2 regions of the Bifidobacterium sp. SKU genome follow, and region 1 is predicted to be linked to the other one. Evidence: riboswitches for the same ligand, from Rfam matches in the RefSeq annotation. Region 1 holds a riboswitch; the other holds the start of a gene.
What was found. A riboswitch is a leader RNA that binds a small molecule or an ion and turns the genes downstream of it on or off. The one in region 1 is predicted to bind thiamine pyrophosphate.
Positions count from the first base shown of each region.

Region 2: another riboswitch for thiamine pyrophosphate. It lies ahead of MMB49_RS02600 (hydroxyethylthiazole kinase); the one in region 1 lies ahead of thiS (sulfur carrier protein ThiS).

Region 1 covers NZ_CP092890.1:2,124,659-2,132,148, forward strand. The annotation lists gene MMB49_RS09055 (hypothetical protein) at 1-695, shown strand, start outside; gene MMB49_RS09060 (hypothetical protein) at 1,196-1,399, shown strand; gene MMB49_RS09065 (glycosyltransferase family 2 protein) at 1,484-2,539, opposite strand; gene MMB49_RS09070 (zinc ribbon domain-containing protein) at 2,695-4,503, opposite strand; partial or broken gene MMB49_RS09565 (hypothetical protein) at 4,573-4,650, opposite strand; TPP riboswitch at 4,729-4,827, shown strand; gene thiS (sulfur carrier protein ThiS) at 5,097-5,291, shown strand; gene MMB49_RS09080 (thiazole synthase) at 5,414-6,313, shown strand; gene MMB49_RS09085 (riboflavin deaminase) at 6,437-7,490, opposite strand, start outside.
Region 2 covers NZ_CP092890.1:616,031-623,520, reverse strand. The annotation lists gene MMB49_RS02605 (discoidin domain-containing protein) at 1-2,776, opposite strand, end outside; TPP riboswitch at 3,141-3,249, shown strand; gene MMB49_RS02600 (hydroxyethylthiazole kinase) at 3,236-4,135, shown strand; gene thiC (phosphomethylpyrimidine synthase ThiC) at 4,230-6,986, shown strand; gene MMB49_RS02590 (hypothetical protein) at 7,109-7,490, shown strand, end outside.

The DNA of each region.
Region 1 (7,490 bases):
CGCCGACCGGCTCGCCGCGGCCATCGCGCCCCGGGCAGATCGACCCCGGTCTCATCGAGGGCATCGCCGGAGGCGCCGATCCCAGCGTGGTCAGCGAAATGAGTCACGCATCGGCGGCCGCTCTGCTCGACCGCGTGCATCACTCCGCTGATCCGCAGGTTGTGGAACGGGTGCTGACGCTGGTCGACCGCGAAGGCGTGGACATGATCGCCGAACTGTGGAGCCGGTCGGAACCCGACTCGCTGCCGGGCATCATGTGGCGGCTGTACACGTTGCGCTCATGGATGCGGCGCGACCGCGATCTGATCTCGCGGCTGTGGCGGCTCGGCGAACCGGTGGCGACCGCCGCGTCGGCCATCGCAGGCGTCGACCAGGCACCCACCGAAGCGGACATCACACATACGGCAGATTCGATTCTCGCAGGCGCGTTCACCGGCGATTTCGCCGTGGCTCTGGAGAGGGCGAGCGCGTTCGTCGACGTGGTGGCGCAGGGATTGCGCGTCGAAGCGCGGCACATGGTGCGGCAGGCCGAGGCCAAGGCCGGCTCCGAAACCGCGACCGCCGCAGACCTGGCCGAAGTCCATGTCATGCGCTCCCGCAGCGCCAAGCTGATGCACACCGCCGGCAATCTCATCGCCACGTCCAAGGATTTCCGCCACGGAGCGCAGCTGTGGCGTCGCGGCAAACTGGACTGAGCCGGCGCAACACGCGGACAGCGTAACAGGGCAAACCCGGATATACTGATATCCGCGTCGGGCCATGCATAGCCCCGGGCTCCATTTTTTGCCGCTGCGAGCGGCCTTTGCGCCGACAGGCGCTTTCGTGGTTCGGCGCATTCTCTTTTTCTTTCTCACCCCGTTGAATCCGCAACACGCTACTGCTGATGGGACGAGACGTACAGCAGACAGCGGAAACCGTGGGCGATGTACTGCGGCACATAATTCAGCCCCCGTCGCGCTCATGGAGTCCTCGGCACCCCATTCACCCTACGCATCGTCGGTGGCCAGCAGACCGATCGGCGACAGCTCGACTATACGGAACTGGGCATGTGGCGGAATTTCACCCACTGCGGCGTGCTGTACGCGCATGTGCCGGAGGTCGATCCGCTCACGTCGCCGCCTGCGCCACGGGATGCCGCAGGCGCCACGGCGGAGCCAGCAACGGCGGCTGATCCCGACATATCGGCCGAAAAGCGGTGCGCGCCCGCATCGAGGCCGCCCGCATCAAGGTGGAAAACGAACTCATCGACCACATCCGATCCCACGCGGACGCCATAGGCTTCCCCGGCGAGCTGGGAGTCAGCCGTGCCGTCAACGGCATCTGTCTGCGAGTGCTCACCACACGCGGTAATGACGCCTTCGACCTGATCAAAGACGTGTCGGATTTCGTCGTTGCGTAAAATCGCGCTCTCAAAACTCGCAGATACAGCATGAATATACGCAAAAAGTGCTTGTATCTGTGAGTTTTGAGAGCGTCCCTGACGCTATTGCCGCACCAACGGCGGCATCGGCCGCCACTTCGGGTCGTGCATCAGCTTGTGCGAGTCCCGCCATCCCTTGGCGATCTGCACCAGCCCGGTGCGCACGTGCTCGCGGTCGACCGCGACCAGGCGAATAACCTCTTTCGCCACCGTGGCGGCCGTTCCCAGGGCGAACAGCACTGGCCGGTAGTCGCCGTGCACCATGAAGTACCGGGCCATGTACCCGCGGTTGCGCAGGATGTGGTACCGGTTCATGTCCGAGGTGGAGTTCAGCTGCCGCAATCCGGCTATGTCCCAGTTGCTGATGTCGCGCGTGCGCCGCATCACCACGTCGGGCACCACAATCGAGTTGGTGACCTTGCTGGCCAGATACCCGTACATCGTGTCGTCCCAGTAGATGAAGAACCGCGGGTCGGGGAGCCCGATCTTCTCCACGATGCGCCTGCGGAACAGCCCGCCCTCGAAGCACAGCGTGTTCATCACGCGGTACCCGGCGGAGCCGAATGCGGCCGGCGCGATCGGGTTCGGGATGCCCAGCGGCACGATGAAGTTGTACTGCCAGTAGAACGGCCCGCCGTCGAAATCGAGCTTGCCGCCCTGGATCACGTCATGGTCGCGACCCCATTTCGCGAGCTTCTCGATGCCGTCAGGCAGTACGGCGACGTCGTCGTCCATCACCCAGAACCATTCCGCCCCGAGATCGTACGCGACTTTTACTCCGACGGAAAACCCACCGGCACCGCCAAGATTGTCGGTTTGCGGAGCGTACACCACACGGCTCGTGCCACCTTTGCGGTCGGCGTCCGTCGTCCCCCACAGACCGTCGGCCTTCTCCCGGAATTCGTCGACCATGTCCTGCGTCTCGTCGGAGTGTTCGTTGTCGACGATGACGATGCGCCATGGTGCGACCGTCAGCTGCGCGAATGAGGCCAGGAGTTCTTCCAGCAACTGCTGGCGCTTATATGTCACCACGATGATGGCGAGCTTGTCGAACACCGCACGGGCATCACAGGTGTGCTCGACCGTGGCTTCCCCAGTTTTGTCGTTCCTGTAAGTCATACCTTTCATTGTGACACCGTTTATGTGAAGGAAAGTGATAGTCACAGGATTGCCACCAGACAACGCCATAATGTCATGCCGACGTTTCCGGCCGTGCAGCTACCGTTCAGAGAGTATGGAGGTGGGTCATGAGGGCGGCACCGCCCGGCGCGTGGTCAGTCGCCGGAGCTGCTGTCACCGGCGCTGCCGTCGCCGCTGCTCGACCCGCTGCCGTCGGACGAGTCCGGGGCCGGCTCGCCGGGCGCCTGCCCGCGCGTGACCGTCACCGTGTTCTCGGAGCCATCCCTCCACATAATCCAGTCCACGGCCGTATGGTCGTAGTCGTCCGCGTCATCGTCCGACGGGGTCAACGTGTAGCTGCCGACCGTCTCGCCCTTCTCGTCGACGATGATGTTCTCGTCCGTGGTTTTGATGTAGAACTGCTTCAGCAGATAGTTGACTCCTTCGAACTCACCGGAGTTCAGCATCAGGCGGGCCCACCGCCCGCCGTCCAGCACCTCGGTGACCTTCAGGTCGCGCGAGAGGATAAACACACGCTTGCTGTCGCTCGACTCATCCCACTGGAAATACAGGGAACCGTCCGAGAACTGGCCGAAGTCCGTGAAGTTCACGTACTGGTCATCCTTCGTGTTGATGTTCAGCAGGTCGGTGACTTTTTTGGTCTTGCCCGTGCCTGCATCCAGAATCAGCAGCTTGTTGCCGTTATAGCTTTCGGAGGGATTGAGCACGTACTGATTCGCGCCGAACCGATACAGGCCCTGCAAGTCGCATCGGTAGGTGTCGCCGGGCGAGCAGTAGTCCGAAGGAATCTTCACGATTTCCTTGTTGCTGTCGATGGAATACAGGTGGTATGCGCTGTCCTTGACCACATATGTGTCGAACACGTGGTAATCGTCCACATCGACTTCAGTAGTGTTCAACGACTGGTATCCGCCGCTGTCCTTGCTGATGCTCACGCTGTCCTTGAACGTCTGCAAGGTCTCGGCCTGCTTCGCGCCGCCGCTCAATCCCATGATCTGCTTGTGGCCGATTTCGACCTCACGCTGATCGTCGTTGACAGTCCTCTTCTCCGTCGTCTTCCAGCTTTTCTCGATGGCGACGCGATTGTTGGATTGCGCGAGCACATCGAATTTGTAATCCTGCTGCAGGTTGATCAGGTTGTCTTCCTCGGTGCGCAGATCGATGCGATCGGACAATTCGCCGGATTTCAAATCGACCTGATGGGCGAACAGGTGCACGGTTTCCGGCGTGGTGCCGACCGCCTTGGTCTTGACCGCGTAGATCACGAACACGGCCGGGTTGGGACCGTATGTGGCGGCGACGACCGGATCGGAGTACATCTTCTCCCCGGATTTCAGAGCCGAGAAGTAGATCACCTTCGATTCGTCCATTGCCGGCGTCCAGACGCCGAACGCATATTGCCCGTCATCGGCGGATTGGCTGGAACTGCCATAGTCGGAATCGCTGCTGGAGCTCGCATCGCCGTTGGCGCAGGGCATTACGTCGGAAACCACTGCGCCGCCGTCCCACCCCCAGTCGGAGGTGTCGTAGTTGCAGACGAAGTTGGTCATGGTGACTTCGCTGACCGCTTTTTTGCCTTCGATCTGCGTCGGGGATTGCTTTTGCGTTTTCTTCGGCGTTGCATCAGTCGTGTCGCTGGTCTGCACGGGGCCCGCGGCCGCGTTCTTCTTGCCGTGAAGGATGAGGAATGCGGCAACTCCGCCGACGACGATCGCCACGACGACGATGGCCGCGATGATGGCGATGATGATCTTGCGCTTCTTGCGTTGCGCGGGCGTAAGTGGTGGCTTCTTGCCGGGTTGGGATTGCGACCCGGGCTGACCTTGGGGTGCGCTGCCGCCGTTATCCGCGGGGCCCGCTGGCTGCGGGACAGGCGGTAACGTCCCCGTACCGGGTACTGTGTTCGGGGCAAAGCCGGGCGCGGCTGTACCAGATTGAGGCACCTGCGCCCCGCTACCGGGCGCTGCGGCGGCACCGCTTGCGACCGGAATGCCGCAGTATGTGCAGAACGCCGATCCCGCCGGAATTTCATTACCACATCGAGCGCATCTGGCCATCATCGTCCCCTGTCTCTTCGTTACGACAATCATAACCAATTCGAGGGATTTTGAAAGGCCGCGAAGCCCTGCGGCCGGGCGTGATGTCACGCGGTCTGGGCTATGATGAAGGCGCAACCGAACGGGAGCCGCAAGGCTGAGAGGAAGCGACGCTTCGACCGTCAACTTGATGCGGGTAATGCCGCCGTAGGGACGAGTTGTCCAGTCACAGCGCAGCAACAATCGGCATCCGCCAACCGATGGCGGACGGTTCCCAGCCAAACGCACCGGGCATCCCGGCATATAACAGAACAGGCATAACGAAAAAACGCATGATTCGGGTCATGGAGGGGCGCACCACCTCACAGGGTACGGCTTGCTCCAGCGACCCTTTTTTCATATCGGCGGACGCCGGCGCACCCGATCGGAGATCGACCGGCAACGGCCGACAGCGCAATGTCGCCGATATGGGAATCACACCAGCGACCGAGGAGGGACACATGATCATCAACGGGCAGCAGGAGGACATCGCCACGCCGCTCAGCGTCGACGAGCTCATCGCGCGCAAGGGCCTTAACGCGGGACGCGTGGCGGTCGAGGTGAACGGTGCCATCGTGCCGCGCGACAAGCGCGCACAGACCATGCTGAGCGGCACCGACACCGTCGAAATCGTCACGTTCGTGCAGGGCGGCTGAGAGCCCGGCAAACACGCGGCAAGGCATCGGCACGGGCTCATGCCGATGCCGGCCAGCGAACCGCACTCCGACCCGAATACCGCACGCATCAAGCGTCATATACCTCAAAGAAAGGTACCATCATGACCATCGCATCAACCACACCGGCCGCCCAATCGGACGACCCGGTGCTCGACGAACTCATCGGCACGGCGACGAACACCGCGCTGCTCCCCGAACCGGACGCGCACGCCTACGACGACATCGCGACCGGCGATGCCGACCCGCTGGTGCTCGGCGGGCACAAGTTCACCAGCCGCTTCATCCTCGGCTCGGGGCGCTACGACCTGAACCTCATCAAGGCGACCATAGAGAACGCCGGCACGCAGATCGTGACGATGGCGTTGCGTCGCTGCCGCACGACCGAGAACAACCTGCTCGACTACATCCCCAAGGGCATCACGATGCTGCCGAACACGTCCGGCGCGCGTAACGCGGAGGAGGCCGTGCGCATTGCGCGTCTCGCCCGCGAGGTCTGCCAGACGGACTTCGTCAAGGTCGAGATCGAGCACGAGACGAAGTACCTGCTGCCCGACAACGAGGAGACGATTCGCGCCACCGAGATGCTCGCCAAGGAGGGCTTCGTGGTGATGCCGTACATGTTCCCCGATCCGATCGCGGCCAAGCGGCTTGAGGAGGCCGGCGCCGCCTGCGTGATGCCGCTCGGCTCGCTTATCGGCTCCAACAAGGGACTGCGCATGCGCGACTTCATCGAGGTCATCATCGCGAACGCGCACGTGCCGGTGATCATCGACGCGGGCATCGGCCGCCCGAGTCAGGCCGCCGAGGCCATGGAGATGGGCGCGGACGCGGTGATGGCGTACACGGCCATCGCGAGCGCCGGCAACATCCCGCTGATGGCCCGCGCGTTCAAGCACGCCATCGAATCCGGCCGCGAGGCATACCTGTCCGGTCTGGGCACGGTGACGGAGGGTCACGCCGTGCCGTCCAGCCCGACGAACGCCGCCGACTACCTGCACTGAGCCACCCGTACTGAGTCGCCTACTCACGTCGCCGCCCGGCAGCGTGCATCCATACGTGGGGCACGCTGCCGGGTGTACCTTAATCTCGCGATGACGCCCAGCCCGCGGCCCGAGACCCCGCGATCACAGGTCAACGGCCATCGCCAGCTCCAGGTCGTCGTCCAGTTCCTCGACATCGAAGTCGAGCTTCCTGAGCACGTCGTCATTGGGAACATCGCCAAGGGGCGCATCATCACCGTCGCCGGGGCCCATGTCACCGGGATCGTCATCAGGGCGCATCAGCATCGATTCCACGACCTCATCATATTGGTCCGGATTGCCGCGGAACAACGCCAAAGCGCACCCCCGCGCCAGGCGCTCATCCGGGAACCGTGCCAATACGATGTTCGCCAAGGACTCGCCCAAATGTGCCTTCGCGTTCATTTCCTCCTCGCTCAGCTTGTCGAGACGCTTCTGCATACGGCGTGTGAGACGCTGTATGTCCGCCTCGGACGTACTGTAAAGCGTGCCGTCCGTCGCGTAGTCGTCATCAAGTCCCCGTGAGAATTCATCGAATCCGTTCATGAACGCGATTATCGGCAATGACAGCAGACCGAACCGGACGAGCGTCTCCGTAAGCAGTTCCAGCTGCTCGACGCCTCGGTCGAACCGCTTGCGGTCTCGCCGCTCGAATCCGAGGATAAGGTCATGGGCCATCACGTCGCCCATCAGCGAGTATGCCAGATCGTTCAGGAACGCCACATCCTGCCATAGTGGTTCGCCCGGCACATCCCGATTGTGTTCCAGCGCGAGCATGCGGTCATCGACATCTATTGGTTCATCGTCCCACATCTTCTCGTATGCATCAATCAGCCGGACGACATCGTACATGTATCGCCGCTCGCATTTCAGCAGATCCAGCCTATCCTCCATGTCGATGCGGGCGCAGCTCTCGCAGTCGCACAGCGACTCGTCGCCCACCTCGGCATATCCGCGAACGCCATCTCGCTTCGACGAGCATCCGCCCGCGTCGCGATCTGCCGTCGCAATCTCTCCGACAGCCGGTTCCTCATCGTCATGACGACCCATATACTCACTCATCCACTGATTGCCATGCAGCTCGTATTCCGCATCGGCCTGCGCCCGCCGCTCGTGCAGATAGTCGACCACGCGCCGATACCGCATGTCCGGCGCCGCA
Region 2 (7,490 bases), 740 kb from region 1:
CGTCGGAGTAGCGCACCTCGACATCACTCGGCAGAATCGGCTTGTTACCGGTCTTGACGTAGTAGTTGCGCGAGTAGTAGAAGCTGCGGACCGTCTTCTCGGTGCTGGTGCCGGGGACGGCGGTGGTGGCGATCTTCACTGTGGATGATTGCAGACCGTCGGCCTTGGCGGTGACGGTGATCTCGCCCGCCTCCTTGGTGGACTGGACGATGGCGAGCACCTTGCCGCTGAACGCCTTGCGGTTGTCGGCCTGATAGGAGTCGTGATCCGGCGAGCTGCCGTTGTCGACGCCGACCAGTTTGCCGGCGCCCTTGACGTCGAAGGTGACGCGGTTGGCGGCATCGGGGACGATATGGCCGTTGGCGTCGGTCACGTCGACCTCGATGTACGACAGGTCCTTGCCGTCCGCGGTGATCGTCTTGCGGTCGGCATCGGCTTTAAGCTTCGCGGCCTTGCCGGTGGTGGTCACCGACGCGTTGCCCTCGGTGGACCCCTCGGGGATCAGCCTGTTGTTCTCGTCGTATGCTTCGGCGGAGATGGTGCCCTCGGCCCACGGCACGTTCCAGGTCAGGTACATGTTCTTGTGGGCGGTGGAGTCCTTGTCGGTGCCCTCGTAGACCTGATAGGTGTATCCGGCCGCGGTGGTCTTCTTGGTGAAGGACTTCTCTCCGATCAGTCGCTTTTCGGTACTGCCCTTCGGTGTGAAGTACAGCTTGACCTTGGCCGCGTCGGTGTAGACGACGACCGGCACCTTGTTGCCGGAGCCCTTGGCGACGACGTTCTCGTTCCATGCGGGGAGGATGTGCAGCGTGTGCACGTCGTCGTTCCACTGGCTCTGATAGAAGTAATAGGTGTCCTTCGGGAATCCTGCGGTGTCGACGATGCCGAAGTACGAGTTCTTCGGCGACGGCCAGGAGCCCACGGCGCCGGAGCCGGTGCCGTTCCACGGGGTGGGTTCGCCGAGATAGTCGAAGCCAGTCCACACGTATGTGCCGGCGACGAAATCGCGCTGGACCACGTCGTACCAGGCGGAGCTGGCGACGGCACCCCAGCCGACTGCGGAATTGTCATAGCTGGTCAGCTGCTTGTCGCTTGACTGGGCGCCGCCGGTGGTGCGGTTGTAGATGCCTCGGCTGTTGATGGCGGACGCCGTCTCAGAACCGTAGATGGCCCATGAGGGGTGGGTCGTGCGGATCTTGTCGTAGTTCGCGCCGTCGGAGTAGTTGGTGCCGACCACGCCGCCGTTGGCGGTCAGGTTGTCGCCCATGGTGTTCGACTCGTTCCAGTTGGCCTTGATCTTGTTGTCGCCGTAGGTCATCGGGCGGGTGCTGTCCGCGGCCTTCGTCCATGCGACCAGCTTGGCGGAGGTAGCCGGAAAGTCCGAGACGCTGCCGCTGATGCCTTCCATCATCTCGTTGCCGAGCGACCACATGATGACGGACGGGGCGTTCCTGTCGCGGTTGATGGTGCTGGTCAGGTCGAACTTGGCCCAGGTCTCGTCCTTGTCGCCACCCAGGACGGCGTTGTCACCGGCGATGGTCTGGCCGAACCACTTGCCGTAATCCTCGGTGTTGCCGTTCTTCGACCGGTTCCACATGTCGAAGACCTCTTCGACCACGAGGACGCCCTTCTCGTTGCAGACGTCAATCAGCGCCTTGGCTGCGGGGTTGTGCGTGGTGCGGATCGAGTTGACGCCCATCTTCTGGAGAATCTCGACCTGGCGCTCGATGGCGCGGCGGTTGGCGACCGCGCCGAGCGATCCCTGGTCATGATGCATTGAGACGCCCTTGAGCTTGACTTTCTCGCCGTTGAGCGAGAAACCGCTGGTCGCATCGAAGCCGGTCCAGCGGAAGCCATATTCGGTGTCGTAAGTGTCGAGCACCGTGTCGCCGTTGAGCACTTCGGTGCGCACGGTGTACAGGTTCGGGTTCTTGATGCTCCACAGCTTGGGCGAAGCGGCGGTGATCGTGGAGGTCACGTCCGCGCTGGCACCGGCCGCGATGGACTTGGATGCGGTGGTGACGGTGCCGATGGCGGCGTCGGTCTTGCCTCCCTTGGGGAACACGGTCTGCTTGAGGGTGATGTTCGCCGCGGCCTCGGTGTCGTTGGCGACCTTGGTGGTGAGGTTCATCGTCACGTTGCCGCCGTTTTGGGTGGCGAGGCTCGGGGTCTTGATGGCCACGCCGTTATTGCCGACGTGCACGCCGTCGGTGACGGTGAGGGTGACGTCGCGGTAGATGCCGGAGCCGGAGTACCAGCGGCTGGACGGCAGCCTGTTCTCGACCTTGACGACGATGGTGTTCTCCCCACCGAACTTGGCGTTGCCGGTCAGGTCGAAGGAGAACGGCGAGTAGCCGTACGGATGGGTGCCGAGCTTGACGCCGTTGAACCAGACGGTGGCGTTCATGTACACGCCGTCGAAGTTGATGGCGATGCGCTTGCCGGCGAGGTCCCGGTCGATGGTGAAGGACTTGCGGTACCAGCCGGTGCCGCCGGGAAGGTATGCGCTTTCGGCCTCGTTGCTCTGCGAATACTTCTGCGTGATGCTGTAGTCATGCGGCAGGTCGACCTGCTGCCAGGCCGAATCGTCGAACGCCGGATCCTGCGCCTGCACGGAATCGGACAGCATGAACTTCCAGTTGGCGTCGAAATCCGAGGTGCGATTCTGCTTGGAATCCACGGCGCTGGAGTAGACCACCTCCGGCGTGGAGCTCATCTGCGTGGTGGAGTCGGATCGGGTGGCGTCCTCGACCGCCCACGCTGAATTTGTTAACAACCCTAACGGTATTGACAAGGCCACTGTGGCGGCGAAAGCCACGATGCGGCCACCAAGTCTGCGAACTGCCATAAACGTTCCTTCTTCATTGAATCCACGAGCGCCTGCCGCGCCGCTCTGTTGCTGTTAGTGTATACGCACCAATGCGATATCCACACGGTGATCATGAGAATGATATCTCATTACCTGTATTTCATGTAAATGCCATTAACAAAAACGGCGTGTCGCCATCGCCAATCCTGTATCCCCCATACAGGGCCGGAAAAATCGCAACGCAACGCATGCCGGCAACGAAAGGGCGCCACTACCACGTACCTTCAAGAAACGCAAGACACAATGTCCATATTGGGCCATAGCGTTGAAGGGCACAATGCAGGGGAACCCGCAGCAGTACGCGAGTTGAGAAAGGCCACACGCCTGACCCTTTGAACCTGTTGGTCAAGACCATCGTAGGGAGCAATGATTATGAGCGAGGAATCGCCGAACACGCGGATATCGCCGCAAACACAGCCATCACTGCGTGAGCAGATAGCGGACGCGGTGCGCACGGTACGCGAGACTACGCCGCTGGCGCAGTCCTTCACCAATTTCGTCACCATCAACCTTGTCGCCAACGCGCAGCTCGCCGCCGGCGGCGCGGCGGCCATGAGCTTCCTGCCGGACGACATCATCGACACCGCCACGATCAGCGGCGCCGACTACATCAACGTCGGCACCCTGCTGCCGTTCTACAAGGACGCGCTGCCGCAAGTGGCGAGGGCGTTCCACAACACTGGCCATCCCTGGGTGCTCGACCCCGTCGCCGCCGGCATTGGAGAGACCAGAACCGCCATATTGCAGTCATTCAAGCGCTATCCGCCGACCGTGATCCGAGGCAACGCCTCGGAGATCATCGCGCTCGACGCCATGTGGGGGCTGAACGAGGAATCCGCGACCGCTACCGCATCCAAGCCCGCCGGCGTGGAATCCGTCGACGACGTGGAATCCGCCATCGCACCGGCGCAGCGGCTCGCACGGTTCATGGCGAGGCACGGCGCCAACGGCACGGCGGCGGTGGCCGTCTCCGGTGCGACGGACATGGTGACCGACGGCGAACACGTGTACCGGCTGGCGGGTGGCAGCGCCATGATGACGAAAATCACCGGCGCCGGATGCTCGCTCGGCGGCGTCACCGCCGTGTATCTCGCCGTCGCGCAGCCGCTGATCGCCGCGCTCGCCGCCACATCGCTGTACAACACGGCCGGCGAGATAGCCGAGAAACGAAGCAACGGCCCCGGTTCGTTCCAGGTGGCGCTGCTGGACGCGCTGTGGAACGTTACCGCCGAGGAGGTGGCAGACCGCGCGATCGACATGCGATAGCCGCCCCTCCCGGTGCTCCCGATGAGTGGCGCCGGCATCATATTCTTCCAATAGGCATCATATTCTTCCAATAACACAATTAAAGGAACAACAGATGAGCAATGAATACCCATTCGCGTCCATGCGCGATTCGTTCGACCTGAGCGCGTACTTCGTGGTCGGCCCCCAGGACTGCAAGGACCGGCCGCTGACCGAGGTGATCGATCAGGCCTTGCATGGCGGCGCCACCTTCATTCAATTGCGAGCCAAGGGCGCCGACGCCTCTGAGCTGACCGAGATGGCCCGCGACATCGCGCAGATCATCGAGGACAACGAGAAGTCCGACTCCGTGGCCTTCGTGATCGACGACCGCGCCGACGTGGTGTGGCAGGCCCGCCGCAAGGGCATCAAGGTCGACGGCGTGCACATCGGCCAGAGCGATATGGAGCCGCGCGAGGCCCGCGCCCTGCTGGGCGACGAAGCGATCGTGGGACTGTCGGCTGAGACCGAGTCCCTGGTCCGACTCATCAATGAGCTGCCCGACGGCTGCATCGACTACATCGGCGCCGGACCTCTGCACGTCTCCTCCACCAAGCCGGAAGCCTCGGTGGGCGGCAACGACGGCTCCGGCAAGACCCTGGATGCCGCGCAGATCAACACGATCTGCTCCGCCAGCGAGTTCCCGGTCGTCGTCGGCGGCGGCGTGACCGCGGCTGACATGGCCATGCTGGCCGGCACGAAGGCCGCCGGCTGGTTCGCGGTCTCCGCCATCGCAGGCGCCGAAGACCCCGAGGCCGCCACCCGCGAGATGGTCTCCGGCTGGAAGGCCGTGCGCGCAGACGAGCGCCACGGATACGCCCCGCGCATCGTGACCCACACCCCCGCCACCGACACGCAGGCCGCGCAGGAAGGCAGCGCCGCCGCCGGAGCCGAGGCCACCGAAAAGAAGTTCACCAACGCCAAGGACGCCAAGGACGCGCAGAAGCTCGCCAAGCAGCAGCGCGTCGACATCGCCGCCCGTGGGTCCAAGCAGCGCGACAAGGCGCACATCCGCAAGACCAAGTCTGTGCCGTTCTCCTACGAGTACGGCTCCTACGACCTTGAGGTACCCTACACCGAGATCAAGCTCTCCGACACCCCCGGAGTGGGCCCGAACGCCCCGTTCCACGACTACAACACCGAAGGCCCCAAGTGCGACCCGAAGGAGGGCCTGAAGCCCCTGCGCCTCGACTGGATCCGCGACCGCGGCGACATCGAGGACTACGAGGGCCGCCGCCGCAACCTGCAGGACGACGGCAAGCGCGCCATCAAGCGCGGCCGCGCCACCAAGGAATGGCGTGGACGCACGCACCAGCCGATGCGCGCCAAGGACCACCCGGTGACCCAGATGTGGTACGCCCGTCACGGCATCATCACCCCGGAGATGCAGTACGTCGCCACCCGCGAGAACTGCGACGTGGAGCTCGTGCGCTCCGAGCTGGCCGCCGGCCGCGCCGTGATGCCCTGCAACATCAACCACCCCGAAGCCGAGCCGATGATCATCGGATCCGCCTTCCTCACCAAGCTCAACGCCAACATGGGCAATTCGGCCGTCACCTCCTCCATCGATGAAGAAGTGGAGAAGCTCACCTGGGCCACCAAGTGGGGCGCCGACACCGTGATGGATCTGTCGACCGGCAACGACATCCACACCACCCGCGAGTGGATCCTGCGCAACTCCCCCGTGCCGATCGGCACCGTGCCGATGTACCAGGCGCTCGAAAAGGTCGAGGATGACGCTTCCAAGCTGTCTTGGGAGCTGTTCCGCGACACCGTGATCGAGCAGTGCGAGCAGGGCGTGGACTACATGACCATCCACGCCGGCGTGCTGCTGCGCTACGTGCCGCTGACCGCCAACCGCGTCACCGGCATCGTCTCCCGTGGTGGTTCCATCATGGCCGACTGGTGCCTACGTCACCATCAGGAGAGCTTCCTGTACACGCACTTCGACGAACTGTGCGACATCTTCGCCAAGTACGACGTGGCGTTCTCGCTCGGCGATGGTCTGCGCCCCGGCTCGCTGGCCGACGCGAACGACGCGGCCCAGCTGAGCGAGCTGATGACCCTGGGCGAGCTCACCGAACGCGCGTGGGCCAAGGACGTGCAGGTCATGATCGAGGGACCGGGCCACGTGCCCTTCGACACGGTGCGCATGAACATCGAGCTGGAGAAGGCCGTGTGCCACGGCGCCCCGTTCTACACGCTGGGACCGCTGACGACCGACACCGCGCCGGGCTACGACCACATCACCTCCGCCATCGGCGCCACCGAAATCGGCCGTTACGGCACCGCCATGCTGTGCTACGTGACGCCCAAGGAGCACCTGGGCCTGCCGAACAAGGATGACGTCAAGCAGGGCGTGATCGCCTACAAGATCGCCTGCCACGCCGCCGACATCGCCAAGCACCACCCGCACGCAATGGACCGCGACAACGCGATCTCGAAGGCCCGCTTCGAGTTCCGCTGGCTCGACCAGTTCAACCTGAGCTACGATCCGGATACCGCCATCGCCTTCCACGACGACACGCTGCCCGCCGAGCCGGCCAAGATGGCGCACTTCTGCTCGATGTGCGGCCCGAAGTTCTGCTCGATGGCCATCTCGCAGAACATCCGCAAGGCGTTCGGCGGCGAGGCCGCCCAGCAGCAGATCGTCGCGGACGCCGTCGCCGGCAAGATCCCGGAGGGCGTCGAGACCCCGGCGAACACGGTCACCGACGACACCGTCGTGTCCGCCAACGTCCTAAGCCCCGAGGAGATCCTTGCCGGTATGGACGCCATGGGTGAAAAGTACCGCGCCCAGGGCGGCAAGCTCTACTCCAAGGCCAGCGAGTAAGCTCCAGCCTTCATCGGTAATGCCCCCCGCTAGCGGGGGGCATTCGTATTTGCGGCTCTTCCTCTGACGGGCGCCATCCCGTATCATGGATATACGTTGCTCAATGTCGAGAAAGGGATTCCATGAGTACGACGAACAACAGCCTTTCCATACTGTCGAAATCCGGTTCGTGGATACGCGGCAATCCCGGACGATTCGCCTGCATGCTGATCGTAGCCGTCCTTTACGGCCTGCTTCTGGCCTGTATAGTTCAGCCCGATTATGAGGGCTTCATGGCCGCTGCACTGATGATCAACTTCCTTGTTCCTCCAGTATTGCTTATCATCAATATCGCGGCTGCCTGCTTCAGGAAAAGCACTTGGAAATTCCCTCTCGGATGCGTAGCGGTCTCACTCCCGCTGCTGTTCGCTCTGATCCACGGGTTCGAAGGCGGTCCTTGCGCGAAGGCCGACGTCTGCACCTCGATTGGCGGATGGCAGCTTTCATGGGGCTGCATGGAGCAAA